One region of the Variovorax sp. J31P179 genome, then DNA from elsewhere that is predicted to be linked to it. Evidence: riboswitches for the same ligand, from Rfam matches in the RefSeq annotation. Region 1 holds a riboswitch; the other holds the start of a gene.
What was found. Region 1 has a riboswitch for glycine ahead of gcvT (glycine cleavage system aminomethyltransferase GcvT). Riboswitches for the same ligand answer to the same signal wherever they lie in the genome.

Region 1 (12,702 bases):
GCCCGGTCCCAGCGACACGACGGTGCCGAGCACCTGGCCGCGGCGCGCCAGCTCGAGCACCAGGCGCGCACCCATCGAGCTGCCGACCGCGTCGGCACCGCACAGATCGTGTTCGTCCAGGAAGCGGGCCACCGCACTCGCCAGCTTGCGCAACGTGACCTCGCCTTCGAGCGGCGGGCTCTTGCCGAAGCCGGGCAGGTCGATCGCCACCACCGCGCGCTCGGCGGCCAGGGGGTCGAGGATGGTCTGCCAGGTCCGCCAGTTGCTGCCCAGCCCGTGCACGAGCAACAAAGGCTTTCCCTGGCCGCGACGGACATAGTTGATGAGCACCACTCACTATTCTGGCCGGATGCGCGTGCTCGAATCAGAGGCGCGCACCATCGGCTGTAGGAGAAGGACCCCAACCGTCGACACCAGGGCGGCGCGCGGGTGCCGGCGCCGATACACTGGCCGCGATGCAACTGCTGCGCCGCACCGGGCTCGCCGCCCTGGCTTTCATCTTCCTACTCGGCACCGCCCTGGCCGCGGCCCAGGAGCAACCGCTGCGCGCAGGCTCCAAACGCTTCACCGAGTCCTACATCCTGGCCGAGGTGCTGGCGCAGACCGCGGCGCCGCATACCGCCGTCGCCCCGGTGGTGCGGCAAGGGCTGGGCAACACGGCGATCGTCTACGAGGCGCTGAGATCCGGCGGCATCGATGTCTACGCCGAATACACCGGCACCATCGCGCTCGAGATCCTCAAGGGCCAGGCCTCGATGTCGCGCGAGGCCATGAACGCCGCGCTGCGCCCGCTCGGGCTCGGCGCGGCGGTGCCGCTCGGTTTCAACGACGGCTATGCGCTCGCGATGCGGGCCGCCGACGCCGAGCGGCTCGGCATCCGCACCCTGAGCGACCTGGCCGGCCGGCGCGAACTGCGCTTCGGCCTTTCGAACGAATTCATCGGCCGCGCGGACGGCTGGCAGGGCCTGGCGGCCCGCTATGGCTTCACTCAGGCGCCGACCGGACTCGACCACGGCCTCGCCTATGAAGCGATCGCCGCCAAGCAGATCGACGTCATCGACATCTACACCACCGACGCCAAGATCGACCACCTCGGCCTGCGCGTGCTCGAGGACGACCGGCACTACTTTCCCCGCTACGACGCCGTGCTGCTGTACCGCCTCGACCTGCCGGCGCGGCTGCCGGCGGCCTGGGCGGCGCTGCAACAGCTGGAGGGCCGGATCGACGAGCACGCCATGATCGCGATGAACGCGCGCGCCGAGCTGCAGGGCGTGGCCTTCGACGTCATCGCACGCGATTTCCTGGCCGCGGCGCAACCGGGTGCGGGGGCTGCGCCGAGAAGCGGCGAAGGCGCCCGCGGCTTCATGGCCAAGCTGTTCGGGCCCGACCTCGGCCGGCTCGCGCGCCAGCACCTGATGCTGGTCGCGATCTCGGTCGGTGTCGCGATCCTGATCGCGGTGCCGGTCGGGGTCGCGGTGTTCGGCCACCTGCGATTGCGCGCGCTGGTCCTGGGCCTGACCGGGCTGCTGCAGACCATTCCCTCGCTGGCGCTGCTGGCCGTGCTGATCTCTCTGCTCGGCGCGATCGGCACCTTGCCGGCGCTGATCGCGCTGACGCTCTATTCGCTGCTGCCGATCATGCGCAACACCGTGACCGGCCTGGCCGAGGTGCCCACCGGCCTGCGCGACGCCGGCACCGCGCTCGGCATGACCGGCGGCCAGAACCTGCGCGCGGTGCTGCTGCCGCTGGCCATGCCGACCTTGCTGGCCGGCGTGCGCACCGCGACCACCATCGCGATCGGCACCGCCACCATCGCCGCCTTCATCGGTGCCGGCGGCTTCGGCGAACGCATCGTGACCGGTCTCGCGCTGAACGACCGCGAACTGCTGGTCGCGGGCGCGGTGCCCGCCGCTGCGCTGGCGCTTCTGAGCGAGGCCTTGTTCGAGGCGCTCGAACATTTCATGCGGCGCCGCCGCGCGGCGCGGGCGCCCTGAACATGTGATGTCCGTGAAAGTCCCGACGTCGCGAGTCCGGTATTTGCCGCATAGTCGAGGGTTGCTTCGCGGGCGAGCCCGCACACCTTCCCACTCAGGAGACTTCCCCATGAAATTGAGCCAACTGGCCGCAGGCCTGATCCTCGGCTTTGGCATCGCGAGCGCGGCCCTTGCGCAGACGACGATGAAGATCAGCATCTCGACCTCGCAGAACTCGCACCAGGGCGTCGCCATCGACACCTTCGCAAAGGAAGTCGCCGCGCGCACCAACGGCCGCTACAAGGTCGAGACCTTCTACAACGGCTCGCTCGGCGGCGAACGCGAATCGATCGAGGCGGTGCAGCTGGGCACCCAGGAACTCGCCTTCTCGTCGACCGGCCCGGTGCCCAACTTCGTGCCCGAGACCAAGATCCTCGACGTCCCCTTCCTGTTCCGCGACAAGGCGCATGCGCGCGCCGTGCTCGACGGCCCGATCGGCCAGGAGATGCTGGGCAAGTTCGACGCCAAGGGCTTCAAGGCGCTGGGCTGGGGCGAGAACGGCTTCCGCCACATGACCAACAGCAAGCGCGACGTCAAGGCGCCCGAAGACCTGAAGGGCCTGAAGATGCGCACCATGGAGAACCCGGTGCACATCGCGGCCTACAAGGGCTTCGGCATCATCACCACGCCGATGGCCTTCCCCGAGGTCTTCACCGCGCTCCAGCAAGGCACGGTCGATGGCCAGGAAAACCCGCTGCCGGTCATCATCTCGGCCAAGTTCGACCAGGTGCAGAAGCACCTCACCTTGACCGGCCACGTCTACTCGCCCTGCATCTTCGTGATGAACAAGGCCGCCTTCGACAAGCTGAGCGCCGCCGACAAGCAGGCCTTCCTGGACGCCGCCAAGGAAGCCATCAAGGCCAACCGGGCCCGTGTCGACGAGGACGACGCCAAGGGCGTGGCCGACCTGCGCGCCAAGGGCATGACCGTGATCGACAACGTCGACAAGGCCAAGTTCGTCGCCGCGCTGGCGCCGGTCAACGCCGACTTCGAGAAGCAGTTCGGCAAGGCCAACCTCGACAAGATCCGCGACGTCAAGTAATGCCATCCGCGGCCGCGACATGCTCGCGGCAGCGCGCGCCCGCTCAGTCTCACTGGCGGGCGCTTTTTCGTTCGATTCCCTGATGCCCCTATGAAATCCGCCTTCCTCGCACTCGACCGCTGGACCACCGGCCTGGCGATGGCGATCGCCTGCTTCATGCTGGTGGTCGCCTCCTCGCTCGGCGTGTTCCAGATCGTCACCCGCTTCGTGCTCGAACAACCGGCCGAATGGTCCGAGATCCTGATCCGCATCAGTCTGATCTGGATGGTCTTCATGGGCATCCCGACCGCCTTCCGCCAGGGGGCGATGGTCAGCGTCGACGTGCTCTACCGCTGGAGCCCGCCGAAGGTCCGTCGGGTGCTCGACTGGGTGGTGTGCCTGGCCGCGCTGACCCTGATCGCGGTGATCATCTGGTGGGGCTGGGACTACGCGCAGCGCGGCAGCGTGCAGTCGATGGCCGGCCTCGAATCGATCTCGATGTTCTGGGCCTACGTGGCGCTCCCCGTGGGCGGCCTGTTCTGCGTGATCGGCATCGTCGCCAACCTGATCGACCCGCAGCGCAACGAACTGGAAACCGCCCAATGACGCCGGTGATGGTCATCACGATGGTGGTGTGCTTCGCACTCACCATCTCCGTCGCCGTCTCGATCGGGCTGGCTTCGATCCTCGGCATCCAGGCCTCCAACGCGAACATGCTGATCTCCGTCAAGGAGATGTTCAACGCGATCAACAAGTTTCCCCTCGCCGCCATCCCCTTCTTCATCCTGGCCGGCAACCTGATGGAAACCGGCGGCATCTCGCGCCGGCTGGTCGACTTCGCCAAGAGCCTCGTGGGTGGGGTGCAGGGCGGCCTGCCGATGACCTGCGTGCTGACCTGCATGATCTTCGCCGCGGTGTCGGGCTCCTCGGTGGCGACCACCTTCGCCATCGGCGCGATCCTGATCCCGGCGCTCATCAAGCACGGCTACCCGGTCGGCTACGCGGCCGCGCTGCAGGCCACCAGCGCCGAGCTCGGCGTGATCATCCCGCCCTCGATCCCGATGATCCTGTACGGCGTCAGCGCCGAGGTCTCGATCGGCGAGCTGTTCATCGCCGGTTTCGGCCCGGGCATCCTGATCAGCCTGGCGCTGATGGCCTTCGTCTATGTCTATTGCAAGTTCAAGGGGCTGGGCAAGAACGATGGCGAAGGCCGGCTCAGCGTCGGCACCGCCACCTGGCGTGCGGGCTGGGCCTTGCTGATGCCGGTGATCATCCTCGGCGGCATCTACGGCGGCATCTTCACGCCCACCGAGGCGTCGGCGGTGGCGGTGCTCTACGCGCTGATCGTCGGCACGCTGATCTATCGCGAGATCCGGCCGGCCGAGCTCTATGCGGTGCTGCGCAAGTCGGTGGTGTCCTCGTCGGTGATCATGTTCATCATCGCCAACGCCGGCCTGTTCGCCTTCCTGATCACGCGTGCCGGCGTGCCCGACGCGATCGGCCGCTGGCTGCAGGAGGTGCTGCAGTCGCCAGCGATGTTCCTGCTCGGCGTCAATGCGGCGCTGTTCGTGATCGGCATGTTCATCGAGACCAGCGCGGCGATCATCGTGCTGGCGCCGATCCTGGCGCCGGTGGCGCAGCACTTCGGCATCGATCCGGTGCACTTCGGGCTGGTGATGGTGGTCAACCTGGCACTGGGCATGATCACCCCGCCCTTCGGCGTCAACCTGTTCGCGGCCTGCACGGTGGCGCGCATCTCGCTGGACCGGATCGTTCCCTACCTGATCCCCTTCGTGCTGGTGATCCTGGCCTGCCTGATGGTGGTCACGTACGTGCCCGGCATCTCGCTCGGATTGCGCGACCTGGTCTACGCCAAGTAGCGCCGGCGCGGGCGGTTTCACGAAGCCGTCACGCGCAGGGCCCATGCTGCGGCGCTTGCCCACCGCAACGCCGCAGCATCCCATGTTCCTCACCAAGACCGACAAGGCGCGCCACGAACTCCTGCCCGGCCGCCGCACGCTGGGGCAGCGCGAGCGCGCCCTGCTGCTGATGGCCGACGGCCAGCGCTCGCTGACCGATTTCGGCGCCCTGTTCGGCGGCCGCGAGGAAGCCGGCCGGGTGGCGCGCCACCTGCTGCAGGAGGGCTTCCTGCAGGGGCGCCAGGTCGAAGCGGTCGAAGTGATCGAAGCGGCGCCGGTCGCGGCCGACATCTTCGACGGCAAGCCCTCGCTGGCCACCACCCGCATGTTCCTGTTCGACCTCTGCGAGCGCATGTTCGTGCGCCGCGACCCGGTGCTGGCCGAGCGCTTCCGCGAAGCGCTGCGCGAGGCGCGCGACCGCGATTCGATGCTGGTCACCGCCCGCGCGATGCTCGGCGAGATCGAGCAGGCGGCGGGCGCCCCGCGCGCGGAGGCGATCCGCGAGCGCATCGAGAAACTGCTTCCGGCATCGCCGGTGCACTGAAGTCGCCGGCCGGCTCCCGATTCCCTTACACTTCCCCGGTCAGGAGAGCGTCCCGCCGCGGTGGGGCCGCCGAAGGCGCAGGTCCCCCCAAACAAGGGCCCGAACGCTCAGGCAAAAGGACTGACAAGGCGCCCGGGTCCGGGCGTTTCCTTGCTGGAGAGAGGTGGTTCGGCACGCCAGGCGTGCCGTGCCGCCCACCGAAGGAGCAAACCCCGATCGTGGGGCGAATCTCTCAGGTAAAGCGGACAGCAGGGGTGGCCCATGGCTTCTCGTCATGGAACAAGCACTGCCCCTTTGGAGAACCGCCCTTGGCCGCCGCATCCGACGTACTGCTGAAGACCCCGCTCCACGGCCTGCACCTGGAGCTCGGCGCCCGCATGGTGCCCTTCGCGGGCTACACCATGCCGGTGCAATACCCCGCCGGTCTGATGGCCGAGCACAAGCACACCCGCGCAGCCGCCGGCCTGTTCGACATCTCCCACATGGGCCAGTTGCGCCTGGTGGGGCCCGATGCGGCCGCCGCCTTCGAGAGCCTGATGCCGGTCGACGTGATCGGCCTGGCGCCGGGCAAGCAGCGCTACGGCCTGCTGCTGAACGACCAGGGCGGCATCCTCGACGACCTGATGTTCTTCAACGAAGGCAACGACTCGCTGTTCGTGATCGTCAACGGCGCCTGCAAGGCCGCCGACATCGCCCACATCCAGGCCCGGATCGGCCAGCGCTGCCAGGTGCAGCCGATGCCCGACCACGCGCTGCTCGCGCTCCAGGGTCCGCAGGCCGCGGCCGTGCTGGCGCGCCTGTCGCCGGGCATCGAGCGCTTCGTCTTCATGACCGGCGGCCCGGTCCGGATCGGCGGCATCGAGGCCTTCGCCACGCGCAGCGGCTACACCGGCGAAGATGGCTTCGAGATCTCGGTCACGGCCCAGGACGCCGAAGCGCTGGCCCGGCTGCTGCTGGCCCAGCCCGAGGTCCAGCCGATCGGCCTGGGAGCCCGCAATTCGCTGCGGCTCGAGGCCGGCCTCTGCCTCTACGGCAACGACATCGACGAAAACACGACACCGGTCGAAGCGGCGCTGAGCTGGGCGATCCAGAAGGTCCGGCGCAGCGGCGGTGCACGCGAAGGCGGTTTTCCGGGCGCGGCCAGGGTGCTGGCCCAGCTGACTGCCGCCAGCGGCACCGCCGGCCACCTCGACCACGAGACGCTGAAGCGCCAGCGCGTCGGCCTGGTCGCGCTGGAGCGCGTGCCGGTGCGCGAGGGCACGGTGCTGGAATCCTTCGAGGGCCTGCCCATCGGCCAGGTCACCAGCGGCCTGCTGGGCCCCAGCGTCGACCGGCCGGTCGCCATGGGCTACGTCGCGCTGGCCTATGCCGAACCGGGCACCCGGCTGCAGGCCATGGTGCGGGGCAAGCCGGTGCCGATGGAAGTCAGCACGCTGCCCTTCGTGCCGGCCCGGTACTACCGCGGCTGACGCCCCTCTTCTCCAAATTCTCCGATTTCTCCAAGCCAGCCTTTTTTCCAAGGAGTTTTCCCCATGACCATCAAATACACCAAGGACCACGAGTGGGTGCGGCAGGAAGCCGACGCGGCACTGGTCACCGTCGGCATCACGGTGCATGCACAGGACGCGCTCGGCGACGTGGTCTTCGTCGACCTGCCCGAAGTCGGCAAGAAATTTGCCCAGGGCGAGGTCGCGGGTGTCGTCGAATCGGTCAAGGCCGCGGCCGACGTCTTCATGCCGGTCTCCGGCGAAATCATCGAAGTCAACGAAGACCTGCGCGCCGATCCCTCGCTGGCCAACAGTGCGCCGATGGACGGAGGCTGGTTCTTCAAGGTGCGGGTGAGCGAGCCGGCCCAGCTCGAGCCGCTGCTCGATGAAACCGCCTACGAGAAGTTCTCCGCCGACAACTGATTCCCACGCCCACCACCCGAGCCCTCCATGCCGACGCCCGTGCCTTCCCATCCCTCGCTGCGCGAACTGCAGAACGCCGAAGAATTCATCGCCCGCCACATCGGCATCGAGGCCGAAGACGAGCCGGCGATGCTCGCGGCCATCGGTTCGACCACGCGCGCCGAACTGATCGACGGCATCGTGCCCCCGGCGATCCGCCGCAGCCGGCCGATGCGGCTGCCGGCGCCGATCACCGAGGCCGACGCGCTGGCCGAACTCAAGGCGATCGCGGCGAAGAACAAGGTGGCGAAGAGCTTCATCGGCCAGGGCTACTACGGCACCCACACGCCGGGCGTGATCCTGCGCAACGTACTCGAGAACCCCGCCTGGTACACCGCCTACACGCCCTACCAGGCCGAGATCTCGCAGGGCCGCATGGAGGCGCTGGTCAATTTCCAGACCATGGTCTGCGACCTGACGGGCATGGCGATCGCCAACGCCTCGATGCTCGACGAGGCCACCGCCGCGGCCGAGGCGATGACGCTGGCGCGGCGCAGCGTCAAGAGCAAGAGCAACGTGTTCCTGGTCTCGGGCGACTGCCATCCTCAGACCATCGAGGTGCTGCGCACCCGGGCAGCGCCGCTCGGCATCGTGGTCAAGGTCAGCACCGCCACCGAGCCGCTGCCGCTGCTGATGGCCAGCGGCGGCTTCTTCGGCGCCCTGGCGCAATACCCTTCCACCACCGGCCACGTGCACGACCTGCGTCCGCTGGCAGGCCACGCCCACCAGTGCCAGGCGGCCTTCTGCGTCGCCGCCGACCTGCTGGCCCTGACCCTGCTGGCGCCGCCCGGCGAGTGGGACGCCGACATCGTCTGCGGCACCACCCAGCGCTTCGGCATGCCGATGTGCAACGGCGGCCCGCATGCGGCCTACCTGGCCTGCCGCGACGAGTTCAAGCGCTCGCTGCCCGGCCGGCTGGTCGGCGTCAGCGTCGACGCCCACGGCCAGCCGGCCTATCGGCTCGCGCTGCAGACGCGCGAGCAGCACATCCGGCGCGAGAAGGCGACCTCGAACATCTGCACCGCGCAGGTGCTGCCGGCGGTGGTCGCCAGCATGTACGCGGTCTACCACGGACCCGAAGGGCTGCGCCGCATCGCGCAGCGGGTGAGCCTGCTGACGGCGGTGCTCGCACAGGGCCTGGAGCAGATGGGCCGCGAACTGGTCAACGACACCGCCTTCGATTCGCTCACCATCCGCACCGGCGAGGACACCCAGGCCATCCACGAACGCGCCGAAGCGGCGGGCGTCAACCTGCGCTGTCGCCTGCAGCAGCATCTGGGCCTGTCGCTCGACGAGACCACCACGCGCGCCGACGTCGAGATGCTGTGGGGCCTGTTCGCGACCGAAGGCACGCGCGGACCCGACTTCGATGCCATCGCCGCCACGGTGAGCATCCGCATTCCCGAGGGCCTGCGCCGCACGAGCGGCTTCCTGGCGCATCCGGTGTTCAACACCCACAAGAGCGAGACCGCGATGCTGCGCTACATCCGCAGCCTGAGCGACAAGGACCTGGCGCTCGACCGCAGCATGATCCCGCTCGGCAGCTGCACCATGAAGCTCAACGCGACCAGCGAGATGATCCCGATCACCTGGCCCGAGTTCGCGAACATCCATCCGTTCGCGCCGGCCGACCAGCTGCTGGGCTATGCGCAGCTCGATGCCCAGCTGCGCGCCTGGCTTTGCGAGGCGACCGGCTATGCGGGCATCAGCCTGCAGCCCAACGCCGGATCGCAGGGCGAGTACGCGGGCCTGCTCGCGATCAAGGCCTTCCACGAGGCCCGGGGCGAAGCGCACCGCAACGTCTGCCTGATCCCGTCTTCCGCCCACGGCACCAATCCGGCCAGCGCCCACATGGTGGGCATGAAGGTGGTGGTGACCGGCTGCGACGCCGAAGGCAATGTCGACATCGACGACCTGGCGCGCGCCTGCGAGCAGCATCGCGACACGCTGGCCGCCGTGATGATCACCTACCCCAGCACCCACGGCGTCTTCGAGACCCGCGTCAAGGAGCTCTGCGAGATCGTGCACGCGCACGGCGGCCGGGTCTATGTCGACGGCGCCAACATGAATGCGCTGGTCGGCGTGGCGGCGCCGGGCGAGTTCGGCGGCGACGTGAGCCACCTGAACCTGCACAAGACCTTCTGCATCCCGCACGGCGGCGGCGGGCCGGGTGTCGGCCCGGTCTGCGTGGTCGAGGACCTGGTGCCCTACCTGCCCGGCCATGCGACCGGCGGACTGGCGTCCAACGGCGCGGTCGGCGCGGTGTCGGCGGCGCCGCTGGGCAATGCCGCGGTGCTGCCGATCAGCTGGATGTATTGCCGCATGATGGGCGCCAAGGGCCTGCAGGCCGCGACCGAGACCGCGATCCTGAGCGCCAACTACATCAGCGCCCGGCTCAAGGACCACTTCCCGACCCTCTACGCGAGCCCCAATGGCCACGTGGCGCACGAGTGCATCCTCGACCTGCGTCCGCTCAAGGACGCCAGCGGCGTCAGCGCCGAGGATGTCGCCAAGCGGCTGATCGACTACGGCTTCCATGCGCCGACCTTGAGCTTCCCGGTGCCCGGCACGCTGATGGTCGAGCCGACCGAAAGCGAACCGCTGGCCGAGCTCGACCGCTTCATCGACGCCATGATCGCGATCCGGGGCGAGATCCGCCGCATCGAGGAAGGCATCTGGCCGAAGGAGGACAACCCGCTGCGCAACGCGCCGCACACCGCGGCCAGCCTGCTCGGCAGCGAATGGACGCGCCCCTACTCGCGGGAGCTCGGCGCCTTCCCGCTGGCCAGCCTCCGGCAGACCAAGTACTGGCCGCCGATCGGGCGGGTCGACAACGTCTACGGCGATCGCAACCTGTTCTGCAGCTGCGTGCCGGTGGACGCCTACGCCAACGGCTGAGGCGAGATACATATTTTTTCAATCGACGGCCTGCGGGCTGTCGATTTCGCCTCCGCTGCTTCGACGTCCTGGAGAGCCCGGCAGCCCGCCGGCCTCGCAACCGAAGGAGCAAGGACATGCGATTCATGGTGATCGTCAAGGCCAGCAAGGAATCCGAAGCCGGCGTGATGCCGAGCCAGCAGCTGCTGACCGACATGGGCAACTACAACGAGGCGCTGGTCAAGGCCGGCGTGCTGCTCGCCGGCGAAGGCCTGCACCCGAGCTCGAAGGGCGCGCGCATGCGCTTCACCGGCAAGGAGCGCACCGTCATCGACGGCCCCTTCAGCGAGACCAAGGAGCTGATCGCCGGCTTCTGGCTCTGGCAGGTGCGATCGAAAGAGGAAGCACTCGAATGGCTGCGCCGCGCTCCCTTCGACGATGGCGTCGAACTCGAGCTGCGCCAGGTGTTCGAGATGGACGATTTCGGCGCCGCGCTCACGCCCGAGCTGCGCGAGCAGGAAAAGCGGGTGTTCGACGCGGCCCGCTCGAAGCGGCCTTGAACGCACCGATGGAGGCACGACCATGAAGTTCATGATCATCCGCAAGGCCGACGCCGAGACCGAGGCCGGCGCCATGCCGACCGCACAACTGGTCAGCGACATGATGGCCTACAACAAGGCGATGATCGATGCCGGCGTGATGCTCGACGGCATGGGCCTCAAGCCCAGTGCCAGCGGCGGCGCCCGCATCCAGTTCGCAGGCGGCAAGCCGACGGTGGTCGACGGGCCCTTCGCCGAGACCAAGGAACTGGTTGCCGGCTTCACCCTGATCCAGGTCGGATCGCGCGAGGAAGCGCTCGAATGGGTCAAGCGCTGGCCGCCGATCGACGGCCACGGCAAGGTCGCGCTGGAGCTGCGCCAGGTCTACGAGGCGGAAGACTTCGGTGCCGAGTTCGCGCCCGAGATCCGCGAGCAGGAAGCGCATCTGCGCGAACGCGCCGCGGCCCGCGATTGAGACGACGGCGCATGGACGCGACCGAGACGCACCGCACGATCAACGCCGTCTGGCGCATCGAGTCGGCCCGCATCATCGGCGCGCTGGCGCGCCGGGTGCGCGACGTCGGCCTGGCCGAGGAACTGGCGCAGGACGCGCTGCTCGCGGCCCTCGAGCAATGGCCGCGCGAAGGCATCCCCGAGAATCCCGCCGCCTGGCTGACGGCGGCCGCCAAGCACCGCGCGATCGACCTCCTGCGCAAGCGCACGCTGCACGCCCACAAGGAAGGCGAGATCGCCCGCGAGATCGATGCCAGGCACGCCATCGCCGCCGCGGACTTCGCCGACGCGGTCGACGCCGCCCTCGACGACCAGGTCGGCGACGACCTGCTGCGGCTGGTGTTCACGGCCTGCCATCCGGTGCTGTCGCCGGAAGCCCGGGTCGCCCTGACCCTGCGCCTGCTGGGCGGGCTCACCACCGACGAGATCGCGCGCTCCTTCCTGGTGCCCGAATCCACGATCGCACAGCGCATCGTGCGCGCCAAGCGGACGCTGGCCGCCGCCCGCGTGCCCTTCGAGGCGCCGCGCGGGCCAGAGCTCGGCGCCCGCCTGTCCTCGGTGCTCGAAGTCATCTACCTGGTGTTCAACGAAGGCTACGCAGCCACCGCCGGCGAGGACTGGATGCGGCCCGCGCTGTGCGACGAAGCCTTGCGCCTGGGGCGCATCCTGGCCGAACTGATGCCCGACGCGCCGGAGGTGCATGGCCTGGTCGCGCTGATGGAGATCCAGGCCTCGCGGGCCGCCGCGCGGGTCGATGCCGATGGCGAACCGGTGCTGCTGCTGGCGCAGAACCGCGCCCGCTGGGATCGGCTGCTGATCGGTCGCGGACTGGCGGCGCTGGCACGGGCGGAGCAGCTCGGCGGCGCGCTCGGCCCCTACGCCCTGCAGGCCGCCATCGCCGCCTGCCACGCTCGCGCGCAGGAGGCAGCGCAGACCGATTGGCCTCGCATCGCGGCGCTCTACGAGGCATTGGCCCAGCTCGCGCCGTCGCCGATCGTCGAACTGAACCGGGCAGTCGCGCTGTCGATGGCCTTCGGCCCGGCGGTCGGGCTCGAGCACGTCGACGCGCTGCGATCGGCGCCGCAGCTGCAGGGCTACCACCTGCTGCCGAGCGTGCGCGGCGACCTGCTGGCCAGGCTGGGACGGCATGCCGAGGCCTGCGAGGAATTCAAGCGGGCCGCTGAACTCACGCGCAACGCGCGCGAGCGCAAGCTGCTGCTGGCGCGCGCGCGGAGCGCCGCGGACGGCTGACGCGCTACTTCTTCGCCACCGCCCCGGTCGCGACCTGGGCCCGCAGTTCCTTGAGC
Region 2 (5,081 bases), on a different contig from region 1:
GGACATGTGTCTTTCTGTGTCTGTTTGGGCATTGTCCACAAGCCGGGCCCTCATGGCGAGTGCCGGATGCAGCCGGGCACCCCAAAAGCCCTGACGCTTGGAGTAAGCTGCCCGGACAACAAACACAGACCCGGAGCACGCCATGAGCGACGCCAGCAAGCCCTTCGCCTTCAGTCAGTTCGTTCCGGGCTTCGACTTCCTCAAGAATCTGACGGGCGGCGCCAGCGCTTCGCCCGGCGCCGTGCCCGGCCTGCCGAGCCTGTCGAGCTGGGTGGCGCCGACGCTGAGCGTCGAAGAGGTCGACAAGCGCATCCAGGAGCTCAAGACCGTGCAGTATTGGCTCGAGCAGAACGGCCACGCGCTGAAGGCGACCATCCAGGCGCTCGAGGTGCAGAAGATGACGCTCTCGACCTTGCGCGGCATGAACGTCCGCATGGAAGACCTCGCCAACGCCTTCACCCGGCCGACCCCGACCGCCGCGCCCGAACCCGAACCCGAACCCGAACCCGAAGCGCAGCCGGAGGCCGAAGAGTCACCGGCGCCGAAGCGCGCCAAGGCCGCCGCCGCCCAGGACTCGGCTGGCGTCGTCGATCCGGTCCAGTGGTGGGGTGCGTTGACCCAGCAGTTCCAGCAGATCGCCAGTTCGGCGCTGCAGGAAGCCTCCCAGCTCAAGATGCCGGTGATGCCGCAGCCGCTGGGCGATCACGCGGGCTCTGGCGCAGCGTCCGCAACGGCCCGGGCCGCCGAGAGGCCGGCCGCCGCCGCCAAGAAGGCGCCGGCCACGCGCCGCGGCGCCAGCGCGTCCGCCAAGCGACCTGCGCCGGCGCGCAAGCGCGCGGGCTGAAAGGCCAGCCATGAAGCTGTTTCCGAGCGGGCACGCCACCCATCCGCAATGGCGCATGGCGGCCGGCCTGGTGCTGGCGCAGCTGCGGGCGCAGATGGCGCTGCCGGACTACGCCCGCGCGCCGTCGCTGGGCCTGCTCTACATCACCGACCACTACGGGGAAGATGCCCAGGAGATCCTCGATCACCTGGGCGCCGAGCTGCCCGAGATCACCGACTGGACCGGGACGGTGGGCGTCGGCGTGGCCGCCAACAACGCCGAGTACTTCGACGAGCCGGCGCTCAGCGTGATGCTGTGCGAGCTGCCGAGCGACCAGTACCGGGTGTTTTCCGGCGTGGCGCCGCTGGCCAGCTCCGAAATGAGCGGCTTCGCGGCCCACACGGCACTGGTCCATGCCGACCCGCGGACACCCGAACTCGGCGAACTGATCGCCGAGATGGCGGACCGCACCGACACCGGTTATTTGTTCGGCGGCCTGTCCTCCGGGCGGGTCGGCTCGCTGCAGTTCGCGATCGGCGGCAATGGCAACATCCGCGGCCATGGCGCGGTCGGCGGCGTGTTCTCGGGCGGCCTGTCGGGCGTGGTGTTCGGCGAGGGCGTACGCCTGGTCTCGCGCGTGACCCAGGGCTGCCAGCCGGTCTCGCGCGAACGCGAGATCACCGAGGCCGACGGCAACCTGTTGCTGGCGCTCGATGGCCAGCCCGCGCTCGACGTGCTGCTGGCCGACCTGCGGGTCTCGCTCGATGCCCCCGAGCAGGCGATCGACGCGGTCCGCGCGACCCTGGTCGGACTGGTCGAGGCCGGCAGCGACGGCGTCCGGCGCACCGGCGATCTCGGCGCCGACGTCCGGGTGCGCCACATCATCGGCCTCGACCCGACGCGTCGCGGCGTGGCGATCGCCGACAACGCCGAGGCCGGGATGCGCCTGAGCTTCTGCCGCCGCAACGCGCAGGCCGCGCGGGCCGACCTGATGCGCGTCTGCGCGGAGATCCGCGAGGAGCTGGAGCCGCAGGAGCAGACGCTCGCCACCGCGCGCGAAGTCGCGGCCGGCGAGGCCGAGGCCGCGCCGCATCCGGCGCGCCGCATCGCGGGCGCCATCTACGTCAGCTGTTCGGGCCGCGGCGGCCCGCATTTCGGCGCGCCCGGTGCCGAGCTGCAGATCGTGCGCCATGCCCTCGGCGACGTCCCGCTGGTCGGCTTTTTCGCCGCCGGCGAGATCGCCCGCAATCACCTCTACGGCTACACCGGCGTGCTGACCGTCTTCACCGCGGGGGATTGAGCCCCCACGCTCGCCACTTCGTGTGCTTCGCTGCCCCACGAGGGGGCCGCAGGCCGCCTTGGGGCGGCCCGGCGCCGGCCTGAGCCGCCTTGAGGCCCGGTGAACGCGAAGTCGACTTCCGGCTTCAGCCCGCTCACGATCCGCGCGATCGACTTGCCCGAGCCGCAGGCGTGGGTCCAGCCCAGCGTGCCGTGGCCGGTGTTCAGGAACAGGTTCGGCAGCCGGGTGGCGCCGATCAGCGGCACGTTGCTCGGCGTCGCCGGGCGCAGTCCGGTCCAGAACTGTGCCTGGGATGCGTCGCCGGCACCGGGGAACAATTGCTCGACGCGCCGCACGATGGCCTCGCAGCGCACCCGGTTCAGGTCGCGGTCGTAGCCGTTGAGCTCGGCGGTGCCGGCGATCCGCAGCCGGTCGCCGCTGGCGGAGGTGTAGCGCGAGAACACCAGCTTGAACTCGTCGTCGGTCAGCGAGACCTGGTGCGCCCTGGACGCGTCCTTGACCGGCATCGTGACCGAATAGCCCTTGGCCGGGTAAATCGGCAGCCGGATGCCCAGCGGCGCCGCATAGAGCGGGCTCAGCGAGCCCATCGCCAGCACGAAGGCATCGCCGCGGATGCGCTGGAAGCGGCCCTCGCTGTCCGTCGCCTCGACATGGTCGATGGCGCCGCCGGCCTCGCGCAGCGCGGTCACCGTGTGGCTCATGAGAAAGCGCACGCCGGCCGTCTCGGCCAGCTTGACCAGCTCGCGCGCGAAGCGGTTGGCATCGCCCGATTCGTCTTCCGCCGTGTAGGTCGCACCGGCCAGCTGCGGGCGGATGTGGGCCAGCGCGGGCTCGAGCTTCACCGCCTCGTCGGCCGAAATCACGCGCCGGTCGCAGCCGAGCGCGCGCATCTGCTCGGCTGGCGCCAGCGCGGCGTCGAACTCCTTTTGCGTCGTGTAGAAGTGCAGGATGCCCTGGGTGCGCTGGTCGTAGGCCAGGCCGGTGTCGCGCCGCAGCTGCTGCAGCGTGTCGCGGCTGTACGTACCCAGGCGCACGATCTGCTCGATGTTGTGGCGCGTGCGTGCCGGCGTGCATTCGCGCAGGAACTGCAGGCCCCAGAGCCACTGGCGCATGTCGGCGCGGATGCGGAACAGCAGGGGGGCGTCTTCCTTGCCCAGCCATTGCAGCACCTTGAGCGGCGCGCCCGGATTGGCCCAGGGCTCGGCATGGCTGACCGAAATCTGGCCGCCGTTGGCGAAGCTGGTTTCCGCCGCCGGCGTGGCCTGGCGGTCGATGACGGTCACTTCGTGGCCGAGTTGCTGGAGGTAGTAGGCCGAGGTCACGCCGAGCAGGCCGGCGCCAAGAACGATCACGCGCATATCGAGAACCCTTGAAGGTTGCAGCGCTCGGACGCGACGGTTCGGATTGCCGACGGGAACGAAGGCAACCGGACCGGAAGTCCGAGTTGCCGCTCCCCCTGTCCTCGGTACCTGAGAGATTCACCCGCTGCGCCCGCAGCGGGTTTGCTCCTTCGGTGCATCACGCGCGGGCGCGATGGCTCTCCAGACGGCTTTGACAGTTGGTGCAGTACAGGCCCATCACGTGGGCCGACCTGAGCGTTTATGGGAGTTTGCGCCTTCGGTGGGGCCCGTGGGCCCGCTCTCCTGCAGTGGGCGGATTCTAAGGGCGCCGGAACGCGAAGTCGAGTTCGGGCCGCAGGCCGCTGACGATGCGCGCGATCGACTTGCCGGCGCCGCAGGCGTGGATCCAGGTGCGGGTGCCGGGCGCGGTGTTCAGGAACAGGTTGGGCAGCCGGGTCTTGCCGATCATCGGCAGCCGGTTGGTGCTGACCGCGTGCATCGCCGTGTCGAAGCTGGCCCGGCTGGCGTCGGCCACGCCGGGCAGCAGCATCTCGGTGCGGCGCACGATCGCCTGGAAGCGGTCGGAGTCGGGTTCGGCCTCCTCGTCGAGTCCGGCCATCACGATCGCGTGGATCCGCAGCTGGTCGCCGGCCGGGGTTTCGATCCGCACGATGCGCAGCTTGCCCTGGCGGTCGCGCAGCGCGATGCGCGGCGCCATGGCGGGATCCAGGATCGGCATCGTGACGATGTATTCGCGCACGAAGCGCAGCGGCATGTCGATGCCGAGCTCTTCCGCGTGCGGCACGCTGGCCGCGCCCAGCGCCAGCACGTAGGCCTGGCCGCGCAAGGTGGTGGACCGGCCGGCGCCATCGAGCAACTCGACATGGTCGATGCGGCCGTCCTGCTCCTTGAGCGCGACCACCGTGTGGCGGGTCAGGAAGCGCACCCCGGCGGCGCGGCACAGGAAGACCAGGCCGGCGGCGAACTGGGCCGGGTCGCGCGCCGGATCCTCTTGCGCGTAGGTGGCCCCGACCAGTTTGCTGCGCATGGCCGCCAGCGCCGGTTCCAGGCCGATGGCCTCGTCGACCGACAGCAGCCGCTCCTCGCAGCCCAGCCCCGACCAGTGGGTGGCGTTCGCCATCCGGGTCCGAAAGGCCTCGGGGTCGGTGAACAGGTTCATGAGGCCGGCCGTGCGGGCGCCGTGCGGCACGCCGGTTTCGTCGCCCAGGGCGCGCGCGCTCTTGCGGCTGTAGGCGGCCAGGCGCACCAGGTGATCGAGCGGATCTCGCTTCGGCGGCGTGCCCACGGCGCGGTCGATCAGGCGCGCAAAGCCGCGGCGGATGCGGCTGCGCAGTGTCGAGAGCTTCTTGCCGCGCCGCTTCGGCGGCGCGGTCGCAGTCGCTGCGCCGGGACGGGCGGCAGCGACGCCGCGCGCCTTGGCCGCTGGTGTTGCGTGCCGATCCACCACGATCACTTCGTGGCCCAGCTGTTGCAGGTAATAGGCCGAAGTCACGCCGAGCAAGCCGGCGCCAAGTACAACCACGCGCATGTCCGAATCCTTGTGGGAGGGCATGAACGGCGGGCGTTAGCGCTTACTGTGGCAAGCGGCAAGACCCGG

Region 2: another riboswitch for glycine. It lies ahead of QTI17_RS16270 (D-amino acid dehydrogenase); the one in region 1 lies ahead of gcvT (glycine cleavage system aminomethyltransferase GcvT).

Annotation. Positions count from the first base shown of each region.
Region 1 covers NZ_JASZYL010000003.1:225,396-238,097, reverse strand. The annotation lists gene QTI17_RS09255 (alpha/beta fold hydrolase) at 1-333, opposite strand, end outside; gene QTI17_RS09250 (ABC transporter permease/substrate-binding protein) at 456-1,994, shown strand; gene QTI17_RS09245 (TRAP transporter substrate-binding protein) at 2,104-3,075, shown strand; gene QTI17_RS09240 (TRAP transporter small permease) at 3,166-3,660, shown strand; gene QTI17_RS09235 (TRAP transporter large permease) at 3,657-4,934, shown strand; gene QTI17_RS09230 (hypothetical protein) at 5,017-5,517, shown strand; glycine riboswitch at 5,548-5,650, shown strand; glycine riboswitch at 5,661-5,776, shown strand; gene gcvT (glycine cleavage system aminomethyltransferase GcvT) at 5,826-6,986, shown strand; gene gcvH (glycine cleavage system protein GcvH) at 7,050-7,427, shown strand; gene gcvP (aminomethyl-transferring glycine dehydrogenase) at 7,455-10,364, shown strand; gene QTI17_RS09210 (YciI family protein) at 10,481-10,903, shown strand; gene QTI17_RS09205 (YciI family protein) at 10,926-11,357, shown strand; gene QTI17_RS09200 (RNA polymerase sigma factor) at 11,369-12,646, shown strand; gene QTI17_RS09195 (DUF3014 domain-containing protein) at 12,651-12,702, opposite strand, start outside.
Region 2 covers NZ_JASZYL010000005.1:500,184-505,264, reverse strand. The annotation lists gene QTI17_RS16285 (VOC family protein) at 1-6, opposite strand, end outside; gene QTI17_RS16280 (PhaM family polyhydroxyalkanoate granule multifunctional regulatory protein) at 143-844, shown strand; gene QTI17_RS16275 (FIST signal transduction protein) at 855-2,123, shown strand; gene QTI17_RS16270 (D-amino acid dehydrogenase) at 2,084-3,481, opposite strand; glycine riboswitch at 3,570-3,678, opposite strand; glycine riboswitch at 3,694-3,779, opposite strand; gene QTI17_RS16265 (FAD-dependent oxidoreductase) at 3,783-5,012, opposite strand.